DNA from 4 places in the Isoptericola sp. NPDC056573 genome. Region 4 is predicted to be linked to each of the others. Evidence: riboswitches for the same ligand, from Rfam matches in the RefSeq annotation. Region 4 holds a riboswitch; each other region holds the start of a gene.

Region 1 (7,439 bases), on a different contig from region 4:
CGTCGATGTACGCCTCGGTCCCGTCGATCCCGGGGCCGACCCGCCAGTACTCCACGATGGGGTCGCACTCGTCCGACAGGTACCGCAGGACGAGCTCCGCGCCCTCGGCCTCCGTGGCGGCGTCGAGGCATGCGTACCCCGCGACGAGCTCCGCGCTCTCCTCCCCCGGGTCGAGGTCCTGCGGCACGGTCACGTCCCCGCACGTCGGGAGCGGCTCGCGGGCGGCGAAGGCGTCCTCGCCGTTCCCCTGGCCGCACGCGCCCAGCAGAGCGAGGCACGGCACGCCCCACGCCGCCGCAGCGGCCCGCCGCCTCCGGTCGTCAGACCACGTCATGCCCCGATGATGTCGTCACGGCGGCGGTCCTTGCACCGGACGCAGCGGACGCGTCCGTGGAGTCGCGGGAGGCCGGGTCGTCGTCCGGGGACAGGCCGAGGAACTCCGCCACGCGCGGGCCGGCGGGCGCGCGCAGCAGCACGTCCGGGGCGTCCACCTGGAGCAGGCGCCCGGCGTCCATGACGGCCACGCGGTCGGCGACGGTGAACGCCTCGTCGTGGTCGTGCGTGACGAACACGGCGGTGGTGCCGGTCGCCTTCAGGGTGTCGCGGACGTCGACGGCGAGGCGCTCGCGCAGCCTGCGGTCCAGGGCGGACAGCGGCTCGTCGAGCAGCAGCAGGCGCGGACGCGGCGCGAGCGCGCGCGCCAGCGCGACACGCTGCTTCTCCCCGCCGGACAGCGTCGCCACGGACCGGCCCGCGTACCCGGCCAGGCCCACGTCGGCCAGGAGGTCGGCGACGCGTGCGGCCCGCTCCGCGCGGGGCACGCCCTGCGTCTCGAGCCCGTAGGCCACGTTGCGGCCGACGTCCCGGTGCGGGAAGAGCTGGCCGTCCTGGAAGAGCAGGCCGAAGCCGCGCCGGTGCACGGGCACGCCCGCGAGGTCCGCGCCGTCGAAGGCGACGGTGCCGCCCGCCAGCGGCTCCAGCCCGGCGACGGCGCGCAGCAGCGACGACTTGCCGCAGCCGCTCGGCCCCAGCAGCGCGACGATCTCGCCGGCGGCGACGTCGAGCGACACGCCGTCCACCGCGACCGACCCCGGTCGACGGCGCGCGGCGCCGTACCGCACGACGGCGTCGCGCACGGCGAGCCCCGTCGTCTGCCGGGCCTGCTCCATCAGAACTCCCCTCCGGGCCGGTCGCCGCGAAGGCGCTCGGCCACCATCATGACGGTCGCGGTGAGCACGGCCAGCACCACGGACGCCGCGAGCGCCATCCCGTAGTTCTCGGCCCCGGGCCGCCCGATCAGGCGGTAGATGACCACGGGCAGGGTGGCCGTGTCGGGGCGGGCGAGGAACGACGTCGCGCCGAACTCGCCGAGCGAGACCGCGAACGCGAACCCGATCGCCAACCCCAGCGACCGCGCGCCGAGCGGGCCGTCGACCGTCCGTAGCACCCGCCCGGGCGCCGCGCCCAGCGTGGCGGCCGCCTCCCGCAACCGCGGGTCGATGGCGCGCAGCACCGGCAGCATCGTGCGCACCACGAGCGGGATCGCGACGACCGCCTGCGCGATCGGCACCAGCGCGCCGGAGGTGCGCAGGTCGACGTCGAGCCCCAGCGGGCGGTCCAGCGTGATGAGGAAGCCGAAGCCCACCGTCACGGCGGAGACGCCGAGGGGCAGCATGAACGCGGCGTCGAGCACGCCGACGGCACGCCGCAGCCCGGCCCGCCGCGGGCGTCGCGACACGACGAGCGCCACGAGGCCGCCCACGACGACGGCGATCAGCGCGGCCCAGGCCGCGGTGCGCAGCGAGTTGCCCAGCGCCTCCCACACCGTGACCGTCAGGGCGTTGCGCCCGCCGGTGGTGCCGAGCGCCACATAGTTGTCGAGGCCCCACGACCCGTCGGGCGCGCGCAGCGACCGGGTGACGAGCCCCGCCATGGGCAGCACGAGCAGCCCCGCCACGACGACGAGGGTGACGAGCGCCGGCGCGACGTCGGTGCCGTCGGCGCCGGCGCGCAGCCGCAGCCGGTGCGCCGACACGCTGTCGCTCGTGAGGTGCAGGGCCCGCTCGCGGCGCGCCCGTGCGCGGGAGCTGACCAGCAGCGCGCCCGCCACCACGACGAGCTGCAGCACCGACAGCACCGCCGCCGAGCGCAGGTCGAGGAACTGGGTGGTGCGCGTCCAGATCTCCGTCTCGATCGTGCCGTAGCGCAGGCCGCCGAGCACCAGCACGACGCCGAACGCCGTCGCGCAGAACAGGAACACCACCGCGGCGGCCGACGCGATCGCCGGGCCGAGCGCCGGCAGCGTCACGGTGCGGAACGCGCGCCAGGGCGTCGCGCCGAGCGCGCGGGCGGCCTGCTCGGCGCGCGGGTCGAGGCGCTCCCACATGCCGCCGACCGTGCGCACCACCACCGCGTAGTTGAAGAACACCAGGGCGAGCACGATGCCGGCGAAGCTCTCCTCCAGGTGCGCCCAGCCGAGCAGGCCGCCGGGGGCGAAGAGCGCGCGGAACGCGACGCCGACGACGACGCTGGGCAGCACGAACGGCACCGTCACCAGACCCCGCACCAGCGTCCGCCCGGGGAACCTGCACCGGTACAGCACGTACGCGCCCGGCAGGCCCAGCAGCACCGACAGCAGCGTGCCGGTGAGCGCCTGGGCGAGCGTCTGCCCGACGATCCGCCACGTGCGCTCCTGGGACAGCACCTCCGCGAAGCCGGACAGGTCGAGCGTGCGCCCCGCGGTGGTCTCGGTGAAGAACCCCTGCAGGACGAGCGACACCACCGGCCACGCGAAGAAGACCGCGAGGAAGCCCAGCGGCAGCACGACCGCGGCACCCCAGCCCAGCCACGCGCCCCACCGGTCGGCGCGCCACCGCGCCGCCCGGGAGGCCGGGCGGGCGGCGCTGCGCGGGGCGTGCGGCACGGGGCGCGTCAGCCGACGACCGTCGCCGTCCACTGCTCGATCCACTCGTCGCGGTGCGCGGCGACGTCCGCGGGCGCCACATCGAACGGCTCGTCGGCCAGGGGGGCGAACTGCTGCCAGTCGGCGGGCAGCTCCACGTCCGGGTCGGCGGGGTACATGTACATCTGGCCGGGCACGTCGGCCTGGAACTCGGGCGAGGTGAGGAAGTCGACCAGCTGCTTCGCGCCGTCCGGGTTCTCCGCACCGGCCAGCACCCCCGCGTACTCGACCTGCCGGAAGCAGGTGTCGAGCATCGCGCTGGTCGTCGAGGACGTCCCGTCGTCGCTCACGGTGAACGCGGGCGACGTCGCGTAGGACAGCGCGATCGGCCGCTGCCCGCCCTCACCGGCGCCGGAGAAGTCGACGTAGTACGCGTCCTCCCAGCTCTCGGCGACCTTGACGCCGTTGTCCCGCAGGTCGGCCCAGTAGGCCTCCCAGCCGTCCGTGCCGAAGGCTCCGATCGTCGCGAGCAGGAACGCGAGGCCGGGCGACGACGTCGCGGGGTTGGTGACTACGGTGAGGTCCTGGTACTCCGGCTTCGCGAGGTCCTCGAGCGTCGTCGGGGGCGTGACGCCGTGCTCGTCGAACCAGCCGTCGTCGAGGTTCATGCAGACGTCGCCCACGTCGACCGGCGTCAGCGTGCCGGCCAGGTCGGCGGGCGCGTAGGCCGCGACCTCCGGGGCCAGGTCGGCGGGCTGGTACTCCTCGAAGACCCCGGCGTCGACGGCCCTCGACGCATAGGTGTTGTCCACACCGAAGACGACGTCGCCCAGCGGCGCGTCCTTGGTGAGCACGAGCTGGTTCACCAGCGTGCCCGCGTCGCCCGGTGCCACCTGCTCGACGGTGAGGCCGGACTCCTTCTCGAACGCGGCCAGCACCTCGTCGGAGACGGCGAACGAGTCGTGGGTGACGAGCGTGACCGTGCTCGACGCCCCGCTCCCCTCGTCCGCCGGCGTCCCGCCGCCGCACGCCGCCAGCAGCGGCAGCAGCGCGACGGCCCCGACCGCTGCTGCCGCGCTCCTGGTCCTGGTCGTGGTGCTCAGCGTCATGCTGTCCTCCTCAAGGTGCGAGAAGGGGGTCCTGCGGGCGCCCGGCACCGTCGTGGTGCTGCCGTCCGCAGGGAACGAGATTCCCGACTTCCTCCACCGGTGCTAACCGGGTCAGGTTCGAGGGTCTGCGGCGGTCCGCACTCTCAGCGCCGGTGGGCGCTCCCCTGTCGTATCAGCACGAGCCTACCCGTCGACACCGCGCTACCGTGGTCCCGTCCTCGGCCTCGGGGTGTGACGTGCCTGACGTGCCGTGACACCGCCCGTCGGCCGTGGACGCCGGACCAGGACGACGCCCCGGCGGTAGCACGCCGGGTCAGACCGAGGGAGAGCACGTGACGGACACCGAGCAGCCGCTGGGCGTGAAGGTCGGCACGGTGGTGCTGACGATCGCCGCCGGATGGGTCGCGCAGAAGCTGATCGGGGTGGTCTGGGAGCGGGCGACGGGCAACGTGGCGCCCACCGACCTGGACGACGACGAGCTCTCCATCGTGCAGGCGGTCACCTTCGCGGCCGTCTCGGGCGGCGTCGCGGTGCTCGCGAAGCGCCTCGCCCGCCAGGGCGCCGGGCGCGCGGCTGCCCGGTTCGTCTCGGGCCGCTGACCCGCCGATTCCCCGCGCGGTCCCGTCAGTGGCTCGCGCGGGGACGACGGCGGGCCAGCTGCGCGTCGTGGCCGTGCGGTCGGTCCACCGGCCGCACGGCGGCGAGCGCGCTGCTCAGGCGGTCCGCCGCGTCCTTCGCGGGCGGTGCCGACCGGACCACCTCCGCCGCCGTGAGCGCGGCGTCCCGGTCCCCGACCGGTCGCGCGAGCTCCTTCATCACCTGCTCCCCCGCCGACTGGGCGGACACGCCGACCTGCGCGCCCGCGTCGGCGAGGACCTCGGTGGCCACCGACTCGTCCACGCCGCAGACGGCCATGATGGCGCCCTTGGCCTGCTCCGCGGCCGCGGCGGCGACGAACGCGCGCGAGACGGCGCGGTGCGCCTCGCGCTCCAGCGCGTCGCGCACGACCGGGCTCGCGTCGATGACGTAGCCGACGATCTGCGACGACGCGCCGTCGCTCCCGTGCCGCCCCTGACCCGTGACGACGACCGTGTGCGTGCGCCCGTGGTCGTCCACGACGCGGTGTGCCCCCGAGAACGGCCGCCCGGCACCCAGTGCGACCACCGCCGTGCGGGAGAGCCGCTCACGGTCGTCCGGGTGCAGGTGGGCGCGCAGCACCTCGGGCCCCGGCGCGACGGAGCCGGGCTCACGCCCGAAGATCCGGAACACCTCGTCCGACCACCACCACTCCCCCGTGGCGACGTCGACCCGGTACCGGCCCACGAGCAGCTGGCTCCCGGCACCCAGCAGCTCCGCGAGGGCGACGAGCTCGCGGCGCGGTGTGTCGTTGGGCGTGCTGGACATCGAGGACCACCCCCAGTGCCGTGCAGCTGGGTCCGGCGCGCAGTTCTCCTGGCTCCACCACGGTACCGGGACGGCACGACACCGCCACCGCACGGCGGGTGACGTGCGGTGGCGGTGCTCGGTGGTGCTGTCGGCGCCCGTGACGGGTTCGGACCGTCAGGCGACCGTCGTCGCCGCCGCCTCCGGCTGCTCGCCGGCCGCCTCGGCCCGCTCCTCCGCGACCGCCTTGCGGTGCTGGCCGAAGGAGTAGACGACCGCGGCGGCCCAGCCCACGGCGATGATCGCGAGCACCAGGGTGCGCACGCCGTCGCTCACCGGGAACGAGTCGAGGGACAGCAGGGTCCGCACGTTGGTGAGGACGATGATCCCGCCGACGGCGGAGCCGAGGACGCGCGGCGGCACCAGGCGGACGAGCCACGCGGCGATCGGCGCGGCGATCAGGCCGCCGATGAGCAGCGCGAGGGCCCAGGACGGGTTGATGCCCGCGGTCCCGAGACCGAAGAGGAACCCGAGGCTCGCGGCCACGGCCACGAAGAACTCGCTGGTGTCGATCGAGCCGACCACCTTGCGCGGCTCCATGCGGCCGCTCGCGAGGATGGCGGGCGTGCCCACCGGGCCCCAGCCGCCACCACCCGTGGCGTCCATGAACCCGGCGACCAGCCCGAGCGGGGTGAGGAACCGCTTGCGGAGCGGCTGCCCGAGACGGTCCGTACGCAGCCCGCGGAGCGTGAACCGCAGCAGCACGTACAGGCCCAGACCCAGCAGCAGGATCGACATCAGCGGCTTGGCGATCTCGGTCGACAGCCACGAGAGGAAGGTCGCGCCGGCGAACGCGCCGATGGCACCGGGGATGCCGATCTTGATGACGACCTTCCAGTCCACGTTCCCGAACCGCCAGTGCGAGGCGCCGGACGCCAGGGTCGTGCCGACCTCGGCGAGGTGGACGGTCGCCGACGCGGCCGCGGGGTTGGTGCCGATCGCGAGCAGCAGGGTGGTCGAGGTGACGCCGTAGGCCATGCCCAGGCTGCCGTCGACGAGCTGCGCACCGAGGCCGACGAGGGCAAGGAGGACGAGAGTCCGCACGGGGGTTCCCTCCGTTTCGGCGCGGCAGCGGGTCCGCCGCGTCTGCGACGAAGTTACCCGATCGGCTCTATCGGATTCAACGGTCTCAAAAATATGTCCGTATCGCGAGACGAGGTTCTGCGGCGTCGCGTGAACCAGGCCGACGACCGTGCGGCGCCTCTGGCGCCTACGCCGATCCGGCGTGGCTCAGGGGCTGACCCACGCCGATTCCTGCTCGGTCAGCCGGCGCACGACGTCGGGGATCGTCCCGGCCGCGAGGTCCGCCAGGGTCACCTGTTCCAGCACGGCGCGCACGTTCACGCGCAGCGCCACCCACACGTGCAGCAGCGACGCGGCGGCGCCGGTGTACTCCAGGTCGGAGGGCCGCGCGTCGCGCACGAACACCAGCGGCCCGTCCACGGCGCGCACGACGTCGGCGACGGTCACCTTGTCGGCCGGGCGGGCGAGCACGTACCCCCCGCCTGCGCCGCGACGGCTCGCGACGATGCCCTCGCGCCGCAGGTCGCTGAGGATCGCCTCGAGGAAGCGGTGGGGCACCTGCTGCGCGCGGGCGAGTGCCTCGGCCGGGACCGGGCCCTCGCCGGACGCCGCGAGCTCGGCGGCCGCCCGCACCGCGTAGTCGGCCTTCGCGGAGATCCTCATGACGACGCCACCGCGGCGCCCAGTCGCGTGCCGGCCAGCAGCGGTCCGGCCTCTCGGGCGGACGCCGCGAACGACCCGGTGAGCGGCAGGTCCGGCAGGATGACGGCCTGGGCCGCGTGGTAGATGTCGGGCTTGCCGACCCACGTCCGCCCGGAGGGGCGGTTGTCGGTGTCGAGCTCGTGGAACCAGGAGCCGCGCTCGTGGTCCACCAGGTGGGCGTCGATCCACGCCCACCACTCGTCGGCGAGCTCGGCGTAGCGCGCCTCGCCGGTCGTGCGGTGCAGCACGTCGGCGGCCGC
Region 2 (7,439 bases), on a different contig from region 4:
GTCGAGGCCCAGGTGCTCGCCCCACAGCGGGATGACCGTCTGCCGCGCGCCGCGCACGGCGCTCACCAGCAGGATGGCGACGCCGAGGGTCGCGAACAGCTGCCTGTGCTCGCGCGCGACCGCCGCGATGGACACCCGCGGACCGCCGGCGGGGCGCGGCAGCGCGGCGTCGGCCCGCGGCTCCGGCCGCACCAGGGCGATGACGAGCACCGCGACCAGCGCGGAGCCCGTGCCCAGCCAGAACGCGCCGTGCAGCGACGTCGCCGCGATCATCGCGGCCCCCGCGAACGGCCCCAGGAACAGGCCGATGCGGTGCACCCCCGCGAGGGTCGACATCACGCGCGCCCGCCGCAGCGGCGGCGTGATCTCGGTGAGGTACGCCTGCCGGGCGAGGTTGAACACGGCGTTCGCCGCGCCGAGCGCGAGCACCCCCGCGGCCAGTCCCCACAGCGCCGACGACAGCGCGATCGTCGTGAACGCCACGACGGCGACGCTGCCGGCGACCAGCATCGCCACCCGGTCCCCGAGGCGCTGCGAGAGCGCCCCGGCGGGCAGGTCGAACGCGATCTTGCCGAGCGGCAGCAGCGCGGCCACGAGGCCGGCGACCGTGAGGGTGGCGCCACGGCCCGTGGCGGTGACCGCCACGACCGGCAGCAGCGCACCGATGCCGATCTCCAGCACCAGGGTCGGGAGGAACGCCCCGAGGACGACGCTACGGAACGGGAAGAGCGGCGGGGACGGCACGCACCATTCCTATCGCACCGGCCCCGTGGGGAGCCGGTCCGTTCACGGACGTCTCATGCGGCCCGCCGGGTCGTGAGGAGCAGCGCGGGCAGGTGGAGCTCGTCGCCCGCGGGGCGCGCGGTGATCTCGGCGTCCGAGACCACGGTCGCCGACCAGGAGGGCCCCTCGAACGCGGCGCGCAGCCGGTCGTCGGTCGTGCCCCAGCCGAGCCCGGCGGCCACGGACATCGCGAGGACGGCGACGAGCGCGTCGGACGGGCAGATCGCCTCCAGCCCTGCCACGTAGGCGGCGCGACCGGCATCGTCCAGGGTGTGCAGCAGCCCTGAGTCGAGGACGGTCCGGGGCCGCACGGCCAGGCGGTCGAGCCGCCGGGCGTCCGCGACCTCGAAGCGCACCTCGCCGGGCGGGTCGACGATCGACTCCGCGGCCCGCTCCCGCGCGCGGGAGATCGCGTGCGCCGCGGCGTCCACGCCCACCACCCGGTGGCCCGCCCGGGCGACCGCGAGCGCCAGCACGCCCGTGCCGCAGCCGACGTCGAGCACCGGGTCGGCGAGCACCGACCGGCGCACGAGCGCCAGGAGCGCGGGCTGCGGGCGCCCGATCTCCCACGGCGGCGGGACGTCCGCGGCGTAGAGGGCGTCGAAGTCGTGCACCTGGCGGGCCATGCGAGCACCTCCCGACACCCATCCTGCGCCCGACGGGCCCCGCTCGACGGCTACCGCCAGGCCAGGACGGCGAACGGCAGCGCCGCGACGACGGCGCCGGCGGCGAGCACGACGCCGTCCGTACGGGTCCACGGCGCAGGCTCCGCCCAGGTCCGGCGGTGGGCGCCCGCGAAGCCCCGGGTGTCCATCGCGACGGACATGGCCGCCGCGTCGCGCAGGGTGGCGGCCAGCACGGCGAACGTCACCGACGCCGCGTGGCGCGCCCTCGAGAGCGGGCCCCGGCCGGGCCCGACGCCGCGCGACCGACGCGCCCGCGACGCCTGCTCCCACACGGCGCCGAGCCGCTCGAACCGCTGCAGCGCCGCGGCCACCCCGACGACGAAACGGGCCGGCAGGCGCAGCCGCTGGCCGAGCTGGTCGGCCAGCCCGCTCGGGTCGACCAGCGGGGCGAGGGCCACGCCGGGCAGAGCGAGCACCGCGATGCGGGCCCCCGCGACGGCGGCCACCACCGGGTCGTGGCCACCGAGCAGCCACGTCGACCACGCCACCGACGCGACCGCGACGACCACCGCGAGGTAACGGGCCGGGGACCCGGCGCCGCGCGGCAGGAGCACCAGTCCGAGAGCCAGCGACCCGCCCAGCGCGACGGCGGCGCTCGCGACGTCCCGGACGCCCAGGGAGGCGACCAGGCCGAGCAGCCCGAGGGCCACGAGCACGAGGGCGTTCACGCGCCCCAGCGCGCCGGTCACGCCGCCACCGTCGCTCGCTCGCTCGTCGCGCCGCCGAGCCGCACCTGGTGCCCCGCGAGGGCGACGAGGTGCGCGTCGTGGGTGCTCGCCGCGACGGTGGCGCCGTGCCGGGCCGCGGCGCGGGCCCACCCGGCCACCGCCGCCCAGGTCCCCCTGTCCTGGCCGACGGTCGGCTCGTCGAGCAGCACGAGCCCCGGCCGGTGCGCCAGCGCCGCCGCCAGGGCGAGCCGCCGCTGCTCGCCGCCGGACAGCCGGAACGGATGCGCGTCGGCGAGGTGGTCGAGGCGCAGCAGCGCGAGCACGGCGTCCACGTCCACCCGGACGCCGAGGCGCCGGCCGGTGAGCTCCACCTCGTCCCGCACGCGCAGCGCGAGCAGGCCGTGCTCCGGGTGCTGCGGCACCCACCCGCAGGACCGCGCGAGCTCCTCCGAGCGGGCCGTCCGCCCCGGGACGCCCCGCACCTCGCCGGCCGTCGGCCGCAGGTGCCCCGCAAGAGTGGCGACGAGCGTGGACTTCCCCGCCCCCGAGGGCCCCGTGACGGACGTGAGGCGGCCCGCGGGCAGCCGCGCGGCCACGCCGTTGAGGGCACGCGTCGTGGTGCGACCGCGCAGGCCGCGGGTCACCAGGTCGACGCGGAGGCCGGCGACGACGACGTCCGGCCCGGGCACGTCCGGCGCCACCAGCGCCGCGGGAACGGACAGCGGGGACGGCGCCGCCACGCCGGGCAGCCAGACGCCGGCGCGCGTCAGGTCGTCCCGCAGGGCGGACGGGACGTCGCGCAGCGCGGCGGGCGCGACGTCGTGCGTGACCCGGCCGCCCGGTCCGAGCACCACGACGCGGTCCAGGTGCTCGAGCCACGGCCCGACGTGGTGGTCGACCACGACGAGGGACGTGTCCGAGCCCTCCAGCGCGCCGACGACGGCGGCGCGCACCTCGGCCGCCGCGGCGGGGTCGAGCATCGCGGTCGGCTCGTCCAGGAGCAGCAGGCCCGGCGCGCTCGCCAGCGCCCCGGCGAGCGCGAGCCGCTGCAGCTCGCCGCCCGAGAGGGCCGACGTCGGCCGGTCGGGCGGGTGGCGCAGCCCGACCCGGTCGAGAGCCTCCCCGGCCCGGCGCCAGATCTCGTCCCGCGGCAGGCCGGCGTTCTCGGGGCCGAAGGCGACGTCCCGGCCGATCCGGGCCGCGACGACCGCGGAGCCCGGGTCCTGCGGGACGAGCCCCACCCCGCCGTCCACGTGGACGGTCCCGGACAGCTCGCCGGGCAGCGGGTCGCCCAGCACGCCCGCCAGGGCGTGCAGCACGGTCGACTTGCCCGCCCCGCTGGGACCGACCAGCCCCAGGCGCTCCCCCGCGCCGACGGTGAGGTCGAGGCCCTCGATCGTCGGGGCCCGGCGCCCGGTGGGCCGCCAGCACAGCCCTCGCACGCGCGCCCGGACGTCGTCGTGCGCCACGCCGTCAGGCCGGCGCGCGGTCGACGGCACGGTCGGCGGCGCGGTCGGCGAGGTCGCGACCCGGGCCGAACGCGTCGAGCACGCCCGCCCGCGCGAGGGCGCGCACGAGCGCCGCGCCCCCGAGGCCGGCGAGCAGCGCGCCGGAGAGCGCGAAGAGGCCCAGGTACGCCAGCCGGAAGCCCCACTCCCAGTCCGGGTAGTACGCGAACCACTCGTACACGGCGCCGCACGCGCCCGCCGCCGCGCCCGCCAGGGCCGCGACCGCGGCGCCGAAGCGCCGGTAGAGGAACAGGGCGAGGACGAGCTCGGCGCCGAAGCCCTGGACGACGCCGGAGACGATCGCCGAGAAGCCCCAGCCGGCGCCGAGCAGCGCCTCGACGCTCGCGGCGACGACCTCGGTGAGCAGCGCCGCGCCCGGACGGCGGACGATGAGGCCGCCCAGCACGCCGCCGAGCAGCCAGCCGCCCCCGAGCAGCCCGGTGGCCGGCGGGAAGGCGACCGCCAGCCCGGCGGAGAGCAGGTGGTAGAGCTGGGTCCAGCCCCAGAAGACGACACCGACGGCCACGCCGAGCATGGCCACGGTGACGAGGTCGACGGTGCGGTACCGCAGGGACGCGCTGCGCGCGAAAGTGGGCGCGGACATTCCAGGTAACTCCCTTCGCCGGTGCTAACCGGAGCAGGTTCCAAGGGTCTGCGGCTGTGCCCGCACTCTCAGCGCCCCTTCGACGGCGCTCCCCTGTCATGGGTGTCTTCAGATGTGACTTCAGGTGTGACTTCACGGCGGCCGACGACGCGGCCGCAGGTCCGACCCTAGGCGACGACGGCGTCGGCGCAAGGGCGTCCCGCACCGTGAAACCCCTGGTCACGCAAGAAGGCCCGGAACCGTGTGGTTCCGGGCCTTCTCGTCGGGGTGGAGCTGAGGGGACTCGAACCCCTGACCCCCTGCATGCCATGCAGGTGCGCTACCAGCTGCGCCACAGCCCCGAGAACCGACTCTCGCGGCCGACGGGCGACCGGGCGATTCGTCTGATTCGGTGCGTTCCTCCGGGCTTGCGCCCCTCGGGAACGTCGATATCTTAGGCAGACTTCGGGCCAGGTTCCAAATTCCAGTCCGGCCCCGCCTGCCAGCGGTCCAGGGGGTACCCCGCGCCCACGTTGTGCGCCACGAGGCGCCAGGCGGGCACGGCACCCTCGCCCGCACGGTGCAGGTGCGACCAGTGCACGTTATGCATCCCCGACAGCCCGCGCCACGTGGTCGGGTCGAGCCCGAGCAGCGCCGTCACCGCCAGCGAGATGGCGGCGCCGTGCGACACGACGACGAGCGTCGCGTCGTCGTCCAGGTCGCCGGCATGCTCGGCCAGGGCCTCGGCCATGCGCTCCGCGACCGCCGCCTTCGTCTCGGCCCCCGCGCCCACGGGCTCCGCGCCCAGGCGCCAGGCGGCGTACTCCTCGGGCCAGCGCTCCTGCAGCTCCGCGCCCGTGAGGCCCTCCCAGGCGCCGAAGCCGCGCTCGCGCAGGCGCTCGTCGGTGACCAGGGGCTGCCCGCCGAGCGCGTCCGCGTACGCGGTCGCCGTCTCGACGGCGCGCCCCAGGTCGGACGACACGATGCGCGTCGCGCGGTGCGACGACGCGAGCGCGGAGCCGCCCTCCGCCGCCTGCCAGCGCCCGACCTCGTCGAGCGGGATGTCGATCTGCCCCTGCAGCCGCAGGGACGCGTTGTAGGCGGTGCGGGCGTGCCGCAGCAGGACGACGGTGCCGGCCGTCACCGCTCGTCGCCCGCGAGACGGATCGCCCCGTCGCCCCCGCCGTCGCCGTACTCGGCGGCGGCCGCCGCGCCGTCACCGCCGCGCGCGTCCTCCGGCAGCTCCACCGCCGGGCAGTCCTTCCACAGCCGCTCGAGCGCGTAGTACACGCGGTCCTCGGCGTGCTGCACGTGGACGACGACCTCCCCGAAGTCCAGCAGCACCCACCGCGCCTGCGCCTTGCCCTCCCGACGGATCGGCTTGGAGCCGGCGAGGAACATCGCCTCCTCGACGGCGTCCACGATCGCCGAGACCTGGCGCTCGTTCGTGCCGGAGGCGATGAGGAACACGTCGGTGAGCACGAGCTGGTCGCTCACGTCCAGCGCGATGATCTCCTGCGCCTTGCGGTCCGACGCGGCCCGGGCGGCGACGACCGCCAGCTCGACGGCGCGGGGGCTAGCGGTCATGCAGCGGCTCCGGGGTGCTCGTACGTGAGGGAGACGCCGGCCGCGGGCGCGGCGGCGTCGGTGTCCGTCTGGAAGTTGCTGTCGTCGGGCGCCTGGAGCAGCAGCTTCCAGACCAGGAGCCCCAGCACGAACGCGACGACCACGAGGACGATGTAGTGCAGCCAGGTGTATGACGCCTCGGGCTCGTCCCAGTCCTCGTCGTCGTCCTCGTCGTCCAGCGGCGCGGCCGACCGCGCGCGGACGGGCTGCTCCGACGCGACCAGCGCGTCGAACGGGGACGCGGCGGGTCGCTCCGGCGCGGCCGACGGCTGTGCAGGGCCCGCAGCGGGGCGGGACGGCGGCACGGACGCGGGCCGCTCGGTGGTCGGGCTCGCCCAGGGCAGCGGGGGCGCGACCGACGTGGCGGCGGGCGGCGCCGGGCTCGGTGCCGCCTGGGCGGGCGGCGCCGAGGCCGCGGTGGCGCCGAACGGCGACGCGGTGCCCGTCGTCGCGAACGGGGAACGGCGGGCGGGGCCGTCGGGGCGCGGCGCGACCGTGGCCGGCGGGCTGGCAGCCGGGGCGGCCGGGGGCGCGGCGCTCGTCGGTGCGGCCAGCGGCGGCAGCCCGAGCCCGGTGGCGCCGGGCGTGGCGGCACCCTGGTCGCGGCGGGTCGAGGGGCGCGCGGGCGGCGCGGTCGGGGCGCCGGCCGGCGGCGCGGGGCGCACCGGGGGCGTCGGGGCGACGGCGCGCGACATCTCGCCGGTGGGGCGCTGGATCGGGGCCAGGCGACCGGTCTCGTCCAGCCCGCGCACCCCGGCGGAGGTGGACGGCGGCCGCACCATCGGCGCGGGGGCCGGGGCGGCGGGCGCCGGGCTCTGCTCGCGGAGCGAGCGCCGCGACGGCGCGCTGGTCGCCGGCGCGGAGAAGCGCGGCGCGGGCGCCTGCCCGGGGGGCGGGGCGTACGGCGACCTCGCCGCGGCGGGCGCGCCGTACTCCGGCCCGGACGGCGCCGGCGGACCGGCGTTCGCCTGCGCGGCGGCGGCGGCCTGCTCCCGCTCGCGGATCTCGCGACGGGTCAGCGGGCGGGACGGGTTGTTGTCACTCATCGAGACCTCGATACAGACCGTGCTTGGCGATGTACTGGACCACGCCGTCCGGCACCAGGTACCACACCGGTTGGCCGGCCTGCGCCCGGCGACGGCAGTCGCTCGACGAGATCGCCAGCGCCGGGACCTCCAGCGTCGTGACCCCGTCGTGGGGCAGGCCGTCCACCATGAGCTGGTGCCCCGGCCGCGTGACAGCCACGAAGTGTGCCATCTCCCACAGGAGCGCGGCATCCTTCCAGGTCAGGATCTGCTCGATCGCGTCGGCGCCGCTGATGAAGAACAGGTCGGCGTCGGGTCGTTGCTCGTGCAGGTCCCGCAGCGTGTCGACGGTGTAGGTGAGCCCCGGACGGTCGATGTCGACCCGGCTCACCGTGAACCGGGGGTTCGACGCCGTCGCGATCACCGTCATCAGGTAGCGGTGCTCGGCCGGGGACACCTGCTGGTGCTGCTTGAAGGTCGGCTTGCCCGTGGGCACGAAGACGACCTCGTCGAGGTCGAGCAGTGCAGCCGCCTCGCTGGCGGCGACCAGGTGCCCGTGG
Region 3 (7,439 bases), on a different contig from region 4:
CCAGGGACTTCGCGAGCACGTCGCGCTGGCGCCACCCCTGCCAGGCCAGGAGCCGGGCGGGGGACGTCAGAGGAGGGTTGCCCACGTCGGGCAGGGGGAGGGGTCGCACGGTGATCCAGCCTACGAACGGCCGCCGACACGGGGCCACGGATTAACCACGGCGTCCTCGGGTCCGACCGGCCCGGGTCCGCGCCTACGATGCTGGGGTGAGCACGCCGCAGCAGACCCCCGCCCCGCAGCCCTCGTCGTCGCCCGCCGGCGGCGCCAGCCAGGCCCAGGCCGAGGCCGCCATCCGCAAGGCTCGCGGAGCCCTCAAGCGCTACCGGTTCATGGCGATCCTCACCGGTGTGATGCTGCTGATCCTGTGCGTCGAGATGTTCTTCAAGTACGTGGTGCCGGTCGAGCTCGTCGTCGACTACATGGGCTGGGTGCCGTTCGCGCACGGCTGGATCTACGTGGTCTACCTCGTCACGGTGCTCGACCTGTGGTCGAAGATGCGCTGGGGCTTCGGGCGCCTCGCCACGATGGTGTTCGCGGGCGTCGTGCCGGTGATGTCGTTCATCCTCGAGAAGCGCGTGCACGCCGACGCCGACGCGAAGCTCGGTGCGCTCGAGGAGCGGTACGCGGCATGACGTCGCTCGCCCCGTCTCCGTCGTTGGCACCCCTGGTCGCGCCCGGCCCGAAGCTGGACGCCGCGCACCTCGCCCGGTACGCCCGGCACCTGCCGCTGCCGGGCGTCGGCCCCGAGGGGCAGCGCCGGCTGGCCGCCGCGCGGGTGCTCGTCGTCGGGGCGGGCGGCCTGGGCAGCCCGGCCCTCCAGTACCTCGCGGCCGCCGGGGTGGGCACCCTCGGCGTCGTGGACGACGACGTCGTGGACGTCTCCAACCTGCAGCGCCAGGTGGTGCACGGCACGGCCGACGTCGGCCGGCCCAAGGTGGAGTCGGCGCGCGACCGGATCGCCGACCTCGCGCCCGACGTCGAGGTGGTGGCCCACCCCGTGCGGCTCACCCCCGAGAACGTGCTCGAGATCGTCGGCGGGTACGACGTCGTGCTCGACGGCGCGGACAACTTCCCGACCCGCTACCTCGTCTCCGACGCGGCCGAGATCCTCGGCGTGCCCGTCGTGTGGGGCGCCATCCACCAGTTCGACGGCCAGGTCGCCGTCTTCTGGGGCGCGCCGGTGCTGGCCGACGCCACCGGTGAGGAGACCAGGACGCGCGGCGTCACCTACCGCGACGTCTTCCCCGTGCCCCCGCCGCCCGGCACCGTGCCCGACTGCGCCACCGGCGGCGTGCTCGGCGCGCTGTGCGGCACGGTCGGGTCGGTCATGGCCACCGAGGCGGTCAAGCTGATCACCGGCGCGGGCACCACGTTGCTCGGCCGCATCGCCGTCTACGACGCCCTCGAGCTCTCGTGGCGCCAGCTCGCCGTCCGCCCGGACCCGACCCGCGAGCCCGTCGCGGAGCTGCTCGCCGACGACGCCGCGTACGCCGCGTTCTGCGGCCTGCCCGCACCCGTGGGCGGGTCCGCCGTCGCCGCGGGCTCCGGACTCGGCCCCGCCAGCATGAGCGCCGTCGACGCCGCCGCGCTCCTCGCGGGCGGCTCGCCCGTCGCGCTCGTCGACGTCCGCGAGGGCTGGGAGGTCCAGGCGCTCCCCGTCGCGGGCGCGACCGTGTCGCCGAGCGGCGCGTTCCTGGGCGGGGGAGACGCCGCCGCGTCCGCGGTCGCGGCGCTGCCCACCGACCGCCCGGTGCTCCTGGTCTGCGCCGCGGGCGCCCGCTCCGCCCGCGTGGCCGACGTCGCGCGCGCCGCCGGCGTCGATGCCCGCTCCGTCGAGGGCGGCGCCCCCGCGCTGCTCCTCGCCGTCTGACGCGGGGGAGCACGGGTCGTGCCGAGGTAGTCCGAGACTCCGCGAGGTAGTGGACCGGACCACTACCTCGGCACGGATCGGACTACCTCGGCACGGATCGGACTACCTCGGCACGGATCGGACTACCTCGGCAGCGTGGAGCACCGCGTCAGAGGGCGAGGTCGAGGCGACCGTCCGGGGAGGAGCTGGCCAGCGCGCCCTCACGGCGCGGGATGCGGCCGGCGCCGGCGGCGAGGCGCCCGGACTCGACGGCGAGGCGCATGGCGTGCGCCATGCGGACCGGGTCGGCGGCGCGCGTGACGGCGGTCGCGAGGAGCACGCCGTCGCAGCCGAGCTCCATCGCGAGGGCGGCGTCGGACGCGGTGCCCACCCCGGCGTCGAGGATGACGGGCACGCGCGCGGCGGACGCGATCGCCTCGATGTTGCGGGGGTTGAGCACGCCCAGGCCCGTGCCGATGGGGGCGCCGAGCGGCATGACGGCCGCGCACCCGACGTCCTCGAGACGCCGCGCGAGGATCGGGTCGTCGTTCGTGTACGGCAGCACGACGAACCCGTCGCGCACCAGCCGGTCGGCGGCCTCGACGAGGCCGAGCGGGTCGGGGAGCAGGGTGACGTCGTCCGCGATCACCTCGAGCTTGACCCAGTCGGTGCCGCAGGCCTCGCGGGCGAGCTGCGCCGTGAGCACGGCCTCGGCGACCGAGAAGCAGCCGGCCGTGTTCGGCAGGGCGCGGATGCCCAGCCGCTCCAGCAGGCCCCAGATGCCGCCGTCCTCGGCGCCCGCGCCTCCCGGCCGTACTGCGACGCGGCGCATCGCCACGGTCGTGAGCCCGGTGCCCGACGCGACCAGCGCGTCCTCCAGCGTCATGAGGTTCGACGCCCCGCCCGTGCCCATGACGAGGCGCGAGCCGACCTCCGTGCCGGCGACCACGAGCGGATCGACGAGCGGGTGCGCGAGCGGACGGGACGTGGTCTCGGCGTGCGTGCTGGTCATGCTTCCTCCGTGCTTCGTGGTCAGCCGCCCTGGACGGCGGTGACGATCTCGACCCGGTCGCCGGGCGCGATCCGGGTGCCGGCCCACAGGCCGCGGGGGACGACGGCGTCGTTCACGGCGACGGCGATGCCCTGCACCGAGCCGTCGGCGACGAACGCGGGGACGAGGGTCGCGACGACGGCCTCGACGCCGTCGCCGTGCGGTCCGTCGAGCGGGTAGGTCTCGCCGTTCACGACGGCGGTTGCGGAGGTGGACGGCGTGCTCACGGGAGGGCTCCTTCGGGGGTTGCGGGCGCGAAGCGTCGCGGGTCGGCGGCGGTGAGGGTGTCGAGCGCGTCGTCGGGCGGCGGCGTGCCGGTCAGCGCGGCGAGCACCGCGTCGGCGGTGAGCGGCGCGAGCAGCACCCCGTTGCGTCCGTGCCCGACGGCGGCCAGCAGTCCGGGCACGGCGGTGGCGCCGACCAGCGGCAGGTTGTCGGGGGTGGCCGGGCGGGCGCGCGGCGTGACGTCGACCAGCGCGGCCTCGTCGATCCCGGGCACGAGGGCGCGGGCGTCGCGCAGCAGCGCGAACACGCCGCCCGCCTCGGCGCGGCGGTCGTCCGGCCGCTCCTCGCTGGTGGCGCCGACGACGATCTCCCGGTGCCCGGGCCCGCTGCCCGGGCCGGCGCCGGTGCCCGGGCCCCGCGGCACGAGGTACACCGGCCGGCCCTGCACCGTGCCGCGCACCACGTGCTCGAGGGCGAGCCCCGGCCCGGCGTCCAGGCGCAGCGTCACGCCCTTGACGGGCCGCACCGGCACGCGCACCTCCGGCACGCCGTCGAGCAGCCCCGCGGGAGGGACGGCGCCGGCCGCGAGGACCACGGCCCCGGCGGCGTGCCGCACCCCGGCGGCGTCGTGCGCCGCGACCACCCGGCCCGCGGCGTCCCGCTCCAGGCGCACGGCGGCGCGGCGGACGACCGTGCCGCCCGGCGCGCGGGTCAGCGCCTCGAGGAGTGCCGCGTGCGTGCCCCGCGGGTCGACGGCCAGGTCGCCCTCGACGCGGGCCGCCCCGGCGAGCCGCGGCCCGAGGTACGGCTCGCGGCGCCGGGCGTCGGCCACGGAGACCTCCGCGGACGCGAGGCCCCACTCCCGGTGCAGCGCCAGCACGCGACGCAGGAGGGCGAGGTCGTCGGCGTCGTACGCGACGGCGAGCGACCCGGCACGCAGCAGCGGGACGTCGCGACCGGTCGCGGCGGCGAGGTCGACGGCGAACGCGGGCCAGCGGGCGGCCGACGCGAGGTTGAGGCGCGCGAGGTCCCGCTCGCCGAAGTCCGCCTCGCTGACGGCCGCGAGCATCCCCGCGGCCGCGCGGGTGGCGCCGTCGCCGGGCGACGGGTCGAGCACCGTGACGGCGAGGCCGGCGTCCGCGGCCCGCCAGGCCACCGCGAGACCGACGATCCCGCCGCCGACGACGACGACGTCGGAGGGGGTGGCGGACGGACCGGTGGACGTGGGCATGTGCGCTCCCTTCGCTGGCATGACCCAGATCAGGTTCGACGGTCGGCTCCTACGCCCTCTCAGCCCCGAGCGGGGCTCCCGTGCGCGGCCACTGTAACCCGGGCCGTGGTTACCCTGGCCGGCGTGACCACGACCACCCCCGACCACGATGCCGCCGCCGGCCCGACCCGCGCCCGCCTCGCCGACGCCCGCCTGTACCTGTGCACCGACGCCCGCGAGGACCGGGGCGACCTCGAGGACTTCCTGCACGCGGCGCTCGCGGGCGGGGTGGACGTCGTGCAGCTGCGGGACAAGACGCTCGACGTCGCGCGCGAGCTCGAGCTGCAGGCCGTGGTGGCCCGCGTCGCCGCGGAGCACGGCGCGCTCTGGGCGGTGAACGACCGGGCCGACGTCGCCGGGCTGACCGGCGCTCCCGTCGTGCACATGGGGCAGCGCGACCTGCCCGTGCCGGCGGTCCGGTCGCTGCTCGGGCCGGGCCCGGTGCTGGGCCGCTCCACCCACTCCGCCGCGCAGGCGGCCGAGGCCGAGGCCGACCCGGACGTCGACTACTTCTGCGTCGGCCCGCTGTGGGCCACGCCCACCAAGCCCGGCCGTGCGGCCGTCGGGCTCGACCTGCTGCGCGAGGTCGCCGCGACCCGCCCGACGACGCCGTGGTTCGCCATCGGCGGCGTCGACGCCGAGCGGCTGGACGCCGTGCTCGACGCCGGTGCGTCGCGCGTCGTCGTCGTGCGCGCGATCACGCAGGCGCCCGACCCCGGGCGTGCCGCGCGCGAGCTGCGGGAGCGGTTGGCCTGACCGCCGACGGCCGGCGCGCCGCCGCGCTGTCGAGGTGACCTACCCCACCGCGTGACCCGTGGGAAGGGCCCGGGAGCGGTACCGTCCGGCGGCTACGATGGCTCGGTGACGTCTCCCGCCACCGACACCCCCACCACCGCCGACCTGGCGCCCACGCCGCGACCGGTCCTCGTCGTCGACTTCGGCGCGCAGTACGCGCAGCTCATCGCGCGCCGCGTGCGCGAGGCCCGCGTCTACTCCGAGATCGTGCCCCACACGTTCACCACCGAGCAGATGCTCGCCAAGAACCCGGCGGCGATCATCCTCTCGGGCGGGCCGTCGTCGGTGTACGCCACGGGCGCCCCGTTCGTGGACCCGGCGCTGTTCGAGGCCGGCGTGCCGGTGCTCGGCATCTGCTACGGCTTCCAGGCGATGGCGCAGGCGCTGGGCGGCACCGTCGCGCAGACGGGGCAGAGGGAGTACGGCGGCACCGAGGTCGAGGTGTGCGAGGCGGGCGTGCTGCTGGCGGGCTCCCCCGACCACCAGACCACCTGGATGAGCCACGGCGACTCCGTGCACGCCGCGCCGGAGGGCTTCCAGGTGCTCGCGACGTCGTCCGGCTCGCCGGTCGCCGCGTTCGAGGACACCGGCCGTCGCCTGTACGGCGTGCAGTGGCACCCCGAGGTGAAGCACTCGGCGCACGGCCAGGCCGTGCTGGAGAAGTTCCTGTACGAGGGCGCGGGGCTCGCGCCCGACTGGACGCCGGGCAACGTCATCGCCGACCAGGTCGCCGCGATCCGCGCGCAGATCGGCGACGCCCGCGTCATCTGCGCCCTGTCCGGCGGCGTGGACTCCGCCGTCGCCGCCGCGCTGGTGCAGCGCGCCGTCGGCGACCAGCTCACCTGCGTGCACGTGGACCACGGCCTGCTGCGCGAGGGCGAGGTCGAGCAGATCGAGCGCGACTTCGTCGCCTCCACGGGCGTGAACCTCATCATCCGCGACGAGAAGGAGCGGTTCCTGACCGCCCTCGCCGGCGTGAGCGACCCGGAGACGAAGCGCAAGATCATCGGCCGCGAGTTCATCCGCGTCTTCGAGGACGCCCAGCGCGACATCGTCGCCGAGGCGGGCGCCCACGGCGAGGAGGTCAAGTTCCTCGTGCAGGGGACGCTGTACCCGGACGTCGTCGAGTCCGGCGGCGGCGAGGGCGCGGCCAACATCAAGAGCCACCACAACGTGGGCGGCCTGCCCGACGACCTGCAGTTCGAGCTGGTCGAGCCGCTGCGCACCCTGTTCAAGGACGAGGTCCGCGCGGTGGGCCGCGAGCTCGGCGTGCCCGAGGAGATCGTCGCCCGCCAGCCGTTCCCCGGCCCGGGCCTCGGCATCCGCATCGTCGGCGAGGTCACGGCCGAGCGCCTCGAGACGCTGCGCAAGGCGGACGCCATCGCGCGCGCCGAGCTCACCAGGGCGGGCCTGGACGACGAGATCTGGCAGTGCCCCGTCGTGCTGCTGGCCGACGTCCGTTCCGTCGGCGTGCAGGGCGACGGCCGCACCTACGGCCACCCGATCGTGCTGCGGCCCGTGTCCTCCGAGGACGCCATGACGGCCGACTGGACGCGCCTGCCCTATGACGTGCTGTCCGTCATCTCCACCCGCATCACCAACGAGGTGAGCGAGGTCAACCGCGTGGTGCTCGACGTGACGAGCAAGCCGCCGGGCACCATCGAGTGGGAGTGAGGGTGGACGGCGTGGCCGGCGGGAGCCGGGACGTCGTTCGCTCGAATGATTCGCTCGTGCCTCGCTCGGCTCTCGCGAACGACGTCCCGGTTCTCGCCGGCCACGCTGCCAGGTGGGCTGTCAGGAGATCCTGAACGAGTTGGCCTTGTCGTTGAAGCCGCTGAGCAGGGCCGACTTGTCGATCCAGCCGGTGCTGGCGCCGGTCTTGCCGTTGCCGTTGTAGAGCTTCACGTCGCAGCTGTTGTAGGTCTTGACGGAGCTGATCCGGTTGGACAGCGCGGTGCCGAGGTTGGCGCCGCCCTCGTTGTCCCCGGTGCCCGACGTGCAGCCGACCTTGTACTTCGGGTTGAACACGACGACCTGGAAGCCGCCGTAGTTCTTGTTCTGGTACAGCCGTGCGACGACCAGCCCGGTCCCCGGCTTCGCGTTCTTGCAGCCGAAGGTGCCGTCGAGGACGGCACAGTAGTAGGTCGTGCTGGCAGCCTTGGCCGAGATCTTCAGGTCCTCGACCATGACCGGTGCGTCGCTGTCCACGCGCTGCACCTGGACCGGCGCCGGGTCGTCCGCAGGTGCGG
Region 4 (7,439 bases):
CCTCGATGTCCGCCTGCGGGGCGCCCGGCCGCCCGAGCGCGATGTTCTCGCGCACGGACCCGCTGAACAGGTACGCCTCCTGCGTCACCATGACAACGGCGCGCCGCAGGTCCGTCGTCGACAGGTCGCGCACGTCGACGCCGTCGAGCAGCACCCGCCCCTCGCTCGCGTCGTAGAACCGGGTCACGAGCTTGGCGAGCGTGGACTTGCCCGCGCCCGTCGTGCCGACCAACGCGACCGTCTGCCCCGCGGGGAGCGTGAGGTCGAGGTCGGGCAGCACGACGGGGCCGTCCCCGTACCGGAAGGTGACGTGGTCCAGCCGCAGGGCGCCCCGCGCGTGCGGCAGCGCCACGGGACGGCGCGGCTCCACGACGGTCGGCTCCTCCGCCAGCAGGCCGGACACCTTCTCGAGCGCCGCCGTGGCGGACTGGAACGAGTTGTAGAAGTTCCCGAGCTGCTGGATCGGCTGGAAGAACCGCTTCACGTACAGCAGGGCCGCCACCAGCACGCCGACGTCCAGCCCACCGGAGTAGACCCGCCAGCCGCCGATCGCGAGCGCGACCGCGACGGCCACGTTCCCGATGAGCACGAGCCCCGGCTGGTAGCGGCCGTTGAGCCCCATGGTGTTGAGGTTCGCGTCGCGGTACTGCTCGCTGAGCCGGCCGTACTCCGCCTCGGTGGTCGACTCCCGGCGGAACGCGTGCACGGCCCGCATGCCGGTCATCGTCTCGACGAACTTCACGATGAGCCGCGCGGACGTGGTGCGCTGCTCGCGGTAGAACACCTGCGAGTGCTTCTGGAACCACCGCGTGAGCAGCCAGGCCGGCACGAGCGCCACCGCGAGCACGAGGCCCGAGCGCCAGTCGAGCAGGAACAGGCTCAGCCCGGTGAAGACCATGAGCATGAGCGACGAGACGACACCCGTCAGCCCGCCGTCGAGCAGCTCGCGCAGCGCCTCGAGGTCGGACGTCTGACGGCTGATGATGCGGCCCGACGTGTACGACTCGTGGAACTCCAGGCTCAGCAGCTGCGTGTGCCGGAAGACGCGGCGGCGCAGGTCCAGGAGCACGCCCTGGGCGATGCGCGCGGCCTGGCGGACGTAGGCGCCGGCGCACAGGCCGCCCACGACCGCGGCGACCAGGTAGGCCGCGCCGACCAGCACGAGGGTGCCGGCGTCGCCGTCCCTGAGGTCGGGCACGGCGGAGTCGATGGCGAGGGACACGAGCCAGGGGCCGGCCACCTGGCCGAGGGTCGAGACCACGACGAGGAGGCCGGCGAGGGCGAGGGCGCCGCGCCGCGGCCGGAGCAGCTCGCCCAGCAGCCGCAGCGACCGGGACCTGACGTCGCGGGATGCCTGGGCGTCGAGCTGGGTGGCGTCGTCCGCCGTCGCGTCGGTGGGCCGGCGGTGGTCGTCCGGGTCCGGCCCGGACGTCGCGGGCCGGGACGGTTCCGGAGTGCTGGGACGGCTCACCGCTGGACCTCCTCGTTCTGGGCCCGCTCGGTCTGGGCCTGCTCGGGTTCCTCCTGGTCGGGTTCCTCCTGGTCGGAGTGCTCGGCGCACTCCTCCCAGTCCTGCTCCAGGCTGGAGATGACGTGCCGGTAGTGCGCGTCGGTGGCGAGCAGGTCGCGGTGGGTGCCCACGGCCGTGATGCGGCCGTCCTGGAGCACGGCGACGCGGTCCGCGAGCGCCACCGTGGACGGCCGGTGCGCGATGACGAGGCTCGTCGTGCCGTGCAGGACGTCGCGCAGGCGCGTGGTGACGGCCTCCTCGGTGGCGACGTCGAGCGCGGACAGCGGGTCGTCGAGCACGAGCACGGCGGGTCGTGCCGCGATGGCACGGGCGAGCGCGAGGCGCTGCCGCTGCCCGCCGGACAGGGACAGGCCCTCCTCCCCGATCCGGGTCTCGACGCCCCGCGGCAGGTCGGCGACGAAGCCCGCCTGCGCCACCTCGAGCGCCTCGTGCAGGCGCCGCTCACGCTCCTCCTCCGGCACGGCGTCGGGGCCGGCCTCGGGGACGCCGAGCAGCACGTTGTCGCGGACCGACGCGGAGAACAGCGTGGGGTCCTCGAACGCGACCGCGACCGCACGACGCACGTCGTGCCGCCGCATGCGCCGCACGTCGACGCCGTCGAGCAGCACCTGGCCGCCGGTGACGTCGACGATGCGCGGCACCACCATCGCGAGGGTGGACTTCCCCGAGCCCGTGAGGCCGACGAGCGCCGTCGTGGTGCCGACGGGGAGCTCGAGGTCGACGTGCTCGAGGACCGGGCGCGACGCGTCCTCGTACCGGAAGGAGACGTCGCGGAGCTCGACGTGGCCGCGCGCCGGACCGACCTCCACCGGGTCGGCGGGGTCGGCCAACGGGTTCGGGGTCTCCATGACCTCGAAGAAGCGGTCGACGGCCGTGCGGGCGTTGAGCGTCATCGACAGGGTCATGCCGAGGTCGACCACGGGGCCGTTGATCACGGCGGTCGTCAGGAAGAAGGCCACGAGGCTGCCGACGGTGATCTGCCCCTGGGCGGCGAGCACCGTGCCGAGCACGAGGCAGACGGCCAGCGTGACCTCGGGGATGAGCTGCAGCGACGTGGTGACGGTGGCCTGGTTGCCCGCCTTGCGGATCTCCGTGCGGCGCAGCTCCTCCGCCTGGTCGGTGAACGAGTCGAGGGCGTCGCGCCCGCGACCGAACGCCTTGAGCACACGGATGCCGTGCACGGACTCCTCGACGGTGGTGGCGAGGTCGCCCGACTGGTCCTGGGACAGGCGCGCGATGACGCGGTACCGCCTCGAGAAGCGGAACGCGATGACCGTCACCGGGATCGCGCCCGCGAGGTAGACGAGGCCGAGCCAGCCGGCGGTGGCCAGCAGGATGCCCACCCCGACGACGATCGTCACGATGCTGACGACGAGCTGCAGGAGGCCGAAGACCAGCCAGCGTCGCAGCAGGCCGAGGTCGCCCATGATCCGGCTCAGCAGCTGGCCGCCGGGCCACCGGTCGTGGAACGCGACGGGCAGGTCCTGCAGGTGGCGGAACAGCGCCATCCGCAGCTCGGCCTCGACCCGCGTGCCGGGGTACATCACGAGGTTGCGGCGCAGCAGGACGAGCCCGGCCTCCGCGACGCCCAGGACGAGCACGAGGAGGACGGGCACCACGAGGGCCCCGAGGTCGTGGGCGGCGGCACCCTCGGCGAGCGGGCCCTCGACCAGGGTCTGCAGCACGCGCGGGATCGCCAGCGCGGCGAGGCTCGCACCGATCGCGGAGAAGAGGCCGCCGACCATGCGCGGCACCGCCGGCCGGACGTACGGGTAGAGCCGGCGCACCGACGCGAACGTGGAGAGCTCGGAGCCCGCGGGGGCGACGGCGGGCCCGGCGGCGGCGGCGCCCGTGCGGCCGGGCGGCCCCGCGGCGCGGCCCGGCGGGGTGCCGGTCGCGACGGGACGGCGGGGAGCGGAGGAGGCGGTGCTCCTCCTGGGACTTTCGGAGGGATCGGCGCGGCGGGCGCCTCGGCTGCGGCTGCGCGAAGTGCGCTTCGTGTCGGGCATCACACCTATTCTGTCACTCGCCTCCGACACACTTGCCCCGGTCACGCGGTGCGCCCCGAGCTCGGGACACCGCTTACCGCCGCGGGATCCCGCCGTCGCGCACGACGGCGGGACCCGGACGGGCCGCGGTGGACCGGGTCAGCCCACCGCGACGCGCCCGACCGTGGGCTCGACCGTGGGTGCCCCGGTCTGGTCGAAGAACGCCAGCTCGTGCTCGCACGCCGCGTGGAACGTCGCCGCCATCCGGTCCCGGGTGACCGGGTCGGCCGCCGCGGCGGCGCGGCGCAGGATCGCGACGGCCTCGCGCGTCGCGTCCGCGAACGCGTCGTCCGCGTACGTGCCCAGCCACGCCCCGTACGGGTGACCCGGGTGGTCGCGGGCGGCCAGCCGCTCCCCCACGTCCTGGTAGATCCAGTAGCAGGGCAGGACGGCGGCGACGAGGGTCGCGTAGTCGTCGCCGGCCGCGCGCAGGTGGTCGAGGTACGCGGCCGTCGTGGGGCTGGCGGGCACGTCCTGCGGCTCCCCGCCCAGCCAGCGGGTGTGCAGGTCGAGCTCGGTCACCAGCGCGCCGTGCGCGCCGCCGGCCCAGAACGCCTGCTCGGCCCGCGTGGGAGCCAGCTCGCTCGCCCGCGCGAGGCAGCGCGCGTAGTCCCGCAGGTAGAGCGCGTCCTGCTCCAGGTACGTGCGGAAGTGGTCGGCGTCGAGCGTCCCGTCGCCCAGCGACCGGACGAACGCCAGGTCGTCGATCGCGGCGCGCACGCCCGCGGCGTCGTCCCACCAGCGGGAGACGACGTCCTCCGCCCCGTCCTGACCTGGTGCTCCGCCCTGTCCTGGAGCCCCGCCCGCACCGGACGGCGCGAGCGGCTCCGCGACGCCGGCGCGCAGCCCCACCAGGTGGTCGACCGGACCGTTCCCGCCGCCGACGCGCAGGGCCTCCCCGGCCCGGATCGCCGCGGTCAGCCAGGCCTTCGTGCCGCGCAGCGCCTCGGCCCAGTCCCCCGTGCGCGCGTACCGCGCGGCCAGGCCGCTGGACAACGAGCAGCCGGTGCCGTGGGTGGAGGTGCTGGTCAGGCGCGGCCCGGGGAGCTCCGCCAGCACGCCCTGCGGCCCGACGAGCGCGTCCGGGGCCCCCGCCCCCGTCGCGCCCGTCCCCGAGGCGCCCAGGTGGCCGCCCTTCGCCACCACCAGGACCCCGTGCCGGGAGGCCAGGCGTCGCGCCTGCTCGAGCGCGGCGGGCCAGTCCGCGGCCGACGGTTCCTGCGCGAGGACCGCGAGCTCGGGCAGGTTCGGCGTCACGACGTCCACCCGGGACAGCAGGTCCCGCACGGCGTCCTCGGCCGCCGGGTCGAGCAGGCGGTCCCCGCTCGTGGCGACCATCACCGGGTCCAGGACGACGGCGGGTCGCGCGCCCGTCGCGCCGGGCGGCAGGGCGTCGAGCCAGGCGGCCACGGCGTGGGCCACGGGGGCCGAGGCGAGCATCCCGATCTTCACGGCGTCGACGGCCACGTCGTCGGTGACGGCGTCGAGCTGCGCGGCCAGGAACGCGGCGGGCGGGACGTGCACGTCGCGCACCCCCCGCGTGTTCTGCACGGTCAGGGCCGTGACGGCCGCCATCCCGTAGCCGCCCGCGGCCGCGATCGACTTGAGGTCCGCCTGGATCCCGGCGCCCCCGGACGGGTCGGACCCGGCGACGGCCAGGACGCGGGGGCGACTGCCCCTCGTCGGCGCCGGGGCCGCGAGAGCAGGGGCGGTGGAGCCGGCGCTGCCGGCAGAGCTGTCTTCAGGTGCGCGCGCACTCATGTCGACATCCCTTCGCTAGTACGAGCTAGATCAGGTTCGACGGGTGTGTTCTCAGCGCCCGCCGGCCGGGTCGCGACGTCGTCGTGACGATGTCGCGGCGATGACCGGTCGGGACGCACCCCGTGTCGTGCCGCCCACCGTAGCCCAGGCCCGCGCGGGCGGCGGGCGGCGTCCCGCGGCGCGTGTCGGCGTCACGCCGCGCCTCGCCAGGCCCTCGCGCCGCAGGCCCGCGGCCTGTTCGCGGCGCGGTAGGGTGCGGGGGTGCCCGTGGTCGTCCGTCGTGCGCGCGAGCTCCTCGTCGCCGGCACGACGCTCAGCATCGCGGCCGCCGCCCACCTCCTGGCCGGCGGCGCGCTCCCCGGGGCACCCCTCGCCTGGCTCGTCGTCGTGGCGCTCACGGCGCCGCTCGCGGTGTGGACCGCCCGCCGCCGGCTGACGCTCCCCCGCCTGCTCCCCGCGATGGTCGCGCTCCAGCTCGTGCAGCACACGACCCTGTCCGTGCTCGGCGCGGCGGGCACGGACGCCTCGCCGTTGGCCTCGCCCCTGCCCTCGACGCCCGGGGCCGCGTCGGACGGGCACGCCCTGCACGCGCTGGGCCCGGGCTCCCTCGGGCCCGCGACCGGCAGCGGGCTGCACCTGCACCGCGCGGACGACCCCGGGACGACGTCCTGGATGCTCGCCGCGCACGCTGCCGCGGTGCTGCTCACCGCCCTGCTGCTCGCGGCGGGCGACCGAGCGGCCGTCAACGTCGCGGGTCAGCTGCGGCTCGTCGCGGTCCTCGTGCTGGGCCCGGCGGCGCCGCCCGTCGTCCGCGAGCCCGCCGTCGTCGTCGGGCGCACCTGGCACCCTCTCCGGGCCCGCGCCGTCCGGCGCACCCCGCCACGAGGCCCCCCGCTGCTCCCGGGCGCCCTCGTGCGCGCCGCCTGACCCTGCCCTGGTCCGTCGTCGGACGGGGGCGGGTCCCTCGTCGTCCGACGACCCCTGACCACCCCTGAGCACCAGGAGCAGCACACCCATGTCCAGGACCATCCCTGCCCTCACCCCTGCCCTCCGCGCGCGCCGCCTCGCCGGCGCCGCCGCCCTCACCGTGCCGGCCCTCGTCCTCGGCGCGGCCGCGGCCTCCGCGCACGTGACCGTGACCCCCGACGCGGCCGAGGCCGGGTCGTACGCCACCCTCACCTTCAAGGTCCCGAACGAGTCCGCTGAGGCCTCGACCACCGCCGTGAAGGTCGACCTCCCCACCGACACCCCGTTCACCAGCGTGTCCGTGGAGCCCGTGCCGGGCTGGACGGCGAAGGTCACCCAGGCGCCCCTGCCCGAGCCCGTCGAGGTGCACGGCACCACCGTGACCGAGGCGCCGGCGAGCATCGAGTGGACCGCCGACGACGCCGACGCCGGCATCGCTCCGGGCGAGTTCCTCCGGTTCACCGTGTCCGCCGGTGCCGTCCCGGACGGCGTCGGGGAGATCGCCCTGCCCGCCACACAGACGTACTCCGACGGCGAGGTCGTCGCCTGGGACCAGGAGGCGACCGGCGACGCGGAGCCCGACCTCCCGGCACCCGTCCTGCAGGTCCTCCCGGCGGCCGAGGACGGCGGCCACGGCACGGCGTCGGCAGCCGGCGCCACGGACTCGGCCGCCGACGCCGGCGCAGACGCGGGCACAGACGCGGGCACGGACGCGGCGGCCGACGACGACGCCTCCGGCACCCTCCCGCTGGCGCTCGGCGCGGCGGGCCTCGGTCTTGGGCTGGTCGGCGCCGTCACGGGCGTCGCCGCCCTGGCGCGGACCCGCGCCACCGGCACCGGCACCGGCACCGAGCAGCGATGAGCGCGCGACGCGCCCTCGCCGCAGCCGGGTCGCTCGCCCTCGCCCTCGGCCTCGGGGCCGCGGGGGTCGCCGGCGCGGCGCCCGCGAGCGCCCACAACGTCGTCGTCGGCACGTCGCCGGCCTCGGGGTCCGAGGTGACGGAACCGCCCGGGTCCGTCGACGTGACGTTCGACGACGTCGTGCTCGACCTGTCCGCGGAGGGCTCCAGCACGGTGATCACCGTGACGGACGCCGACGGCACCGACTACGCGACCGGATGCCCGACGATGCA

Evidence for each region. A riboswitch is a leader RNA that binds a small molecule or an ion and turns the genes downstream of it on or off. The one in region 4 is predicted to bind thiamine pyrophosphate.
Region 1: linked by a shared signal. The riboswitch ahead of ACFQ8E_RS15735 (thiamine ABC transporter substrate binding subunit) and the one ahead of ACFQ8E_RS18010 (bifunctional hydroxymethylpyrimidine kinase/phosphomethylpyrimidine kinase) in region 4 are both predicted to bind thiamine pyrophosphate.
Region 2: linked by a shared signal. The riboswitch ahead of ACFQ8E_RS08680 (ECF transporter S component) and the one ahead of ACFQ8E_RS18010 (bifunctional hydroxymethylpyrimidine kinase/phosphomethylpyrimidine kinase) in region 4 are both predicted to bind thiamine pyrophosphate.
Region 3: linked by a shared signal. The riboswitch ahead of thiO (glycine oxidase ThiO) and the one ahead of ACFQ8E_RS18010 (bifunctional hydroxymethylpyrimidine kinase/phosphomethylpyrimidine kinase) in region 4 are both predicted to bind thiamine pyrophosphate.

Annotation. Positions count from the first base shown of each region.
Region 1 is NZ_JBHTUY010000008.1:236,463-243,901, forward strand. Features, by position in the region: gene ACFQ8E_RS15720 (hypothetical protein) at 1-334, opposite strand, end outside; gene ACFQ8E_RS15725 (ABC transporter ATP-binding protein) at 321-1,169, opposite strand; gene ACFQ8E_RS15730 (ABC transporter permease) at 1,169-2,956, opposite strand; gene ACFQ8E_RS15735 (thiamine ABC transporter substrate binding subunit) at 2,932-4,011, opposite strand; TPP riboswitch at 4,083-4,187, opposite strand; gene ACFQ8E_RS15740 (DUF4235 domain-containing protein) at 4,344-4,610, shown strand; gene ACFQ8E_RS15745 (PAS domain-containing protein) at 4,636-5,415, opposite strand; gene ACFQ8E_RS15750 (sulfite exporter TauE/SafE family protein) at 5,572-6,498, opposite strand; gene ACFQ8E_RS15755 (RrF2 family transcriptional regulator) at 6,685-7,140, opposite strand; gene ACFQ8E_RS15760 (AGE family epimerase/isomerase) at 7,137-7,439, opposite strand, start outside.
Region 2 is NZ_JBHTUY010000004.1:253,939-261,377, forward strand. Features, by position in the region: gene ACFQ8E_RS08660 (MFS transporter) at 1-744, opposite strand, end outside; gene ACFQ8E_RS08665 (class I SAM-dependent methyltransferase) at 798-1,409, opposite strand; gene ACFQ8E_RS08670 (energy-coupling factor transporter transmembrane component T) at 1,460-2,158, opposite strand; gene ACFQ8E_RS08675 (ATP-binding cassette domain-containing protein) at 2,155-3,606, opposite strand; gene ACFQ8E_RS08680 (ECF transporter S component) at 3,611-4,249, opposite strand; TPP riboswitch at 4,243-4,354, opposite strand; tRNA gene ACFQ8E_RS08685 (tRNA-Ala) at 4,518-4,590, opposite strand; gene ACFQ8E_RS08690 (histidine phosphatase family protein) at 4,683-5,372, opposite strand; gene rsfS (ribosome silencing factor) at 5,369-5,815, opposite strand; gene ACFQ8E_RS08700 (hypothetical protein) at 5,812-6,900, opposite strand; gene nadD (nicotinate-nucleotide adenylyltransferase) at 6,893-7,439, opposite strand, start outside.
Region 3 is NZ_JBHTUY010000005.1:32,950-40,388, reverse strand. Features, by position in the region: gene ACFQ8E_RS10025 (ABC transporter ATP-binding protein) at 1-109, opposite strand, end outside; gene ACFQ8E_RS10020 (DUF3817 domain-containing protein) at 207-632, shown strand; gene ACFQ8E_RS10015 (ThiF family adenylyltransferase) at 629-1,870, shown strand; gene ACFQ8E_RS10010 (thiazole synthase) at 2,019-2,861, opposite strand; gene thiS (sulfur carrier protein ThiS) at 2,882-3,127, opposite strand; gene thiO (glycine oxidase ThiO) at 3,124-4,356, opposite strand; TPP riboswitch at 4,346-4,448, opposite strand; gene thiE (thiamine phosphate synthase) at 4,480-5,151, shown strand; gene guaA (glutamine-hydrolyzing GMP synthase) at 5,257-6,864, shown strand; gene ACFQ8E_RS09985 (hypothetical protein) at 6,985-7,439, opposite strand, start outside.
Region 4 is NZ_JBHTUY010000011.1:76,267-83,705, forward strand. Features, by position in the region: gene ACFQ8E_RS18000 (ABC transporter ATP-binding protein) at 1-1,471, opposite strand, end outside; gene ACFQ8E_RS18005 (ABC transporter ATP-binding protein) at 1,468-3,276, opposite strand; gene ACFQ8E_RS18010 (bifunctional hydroxymethylpyrimidine kinase/phosphomethylpyrimidine kinase) at 3,679-5,340, opposite strand; TPP riboswitch at 5,331-5,473, opposite strand; gene ACFQ8E_RS18015 (hypothetical protein) at 5,602-6,267, shown strand; gene ACFQ8E_RS18020 (YcnI family protein) at 6,356-7,168, shown strand; gene ACFQ8E_RS18025 (copper resistance protein CopC) at 7,165-7,439, shown strand, end outside.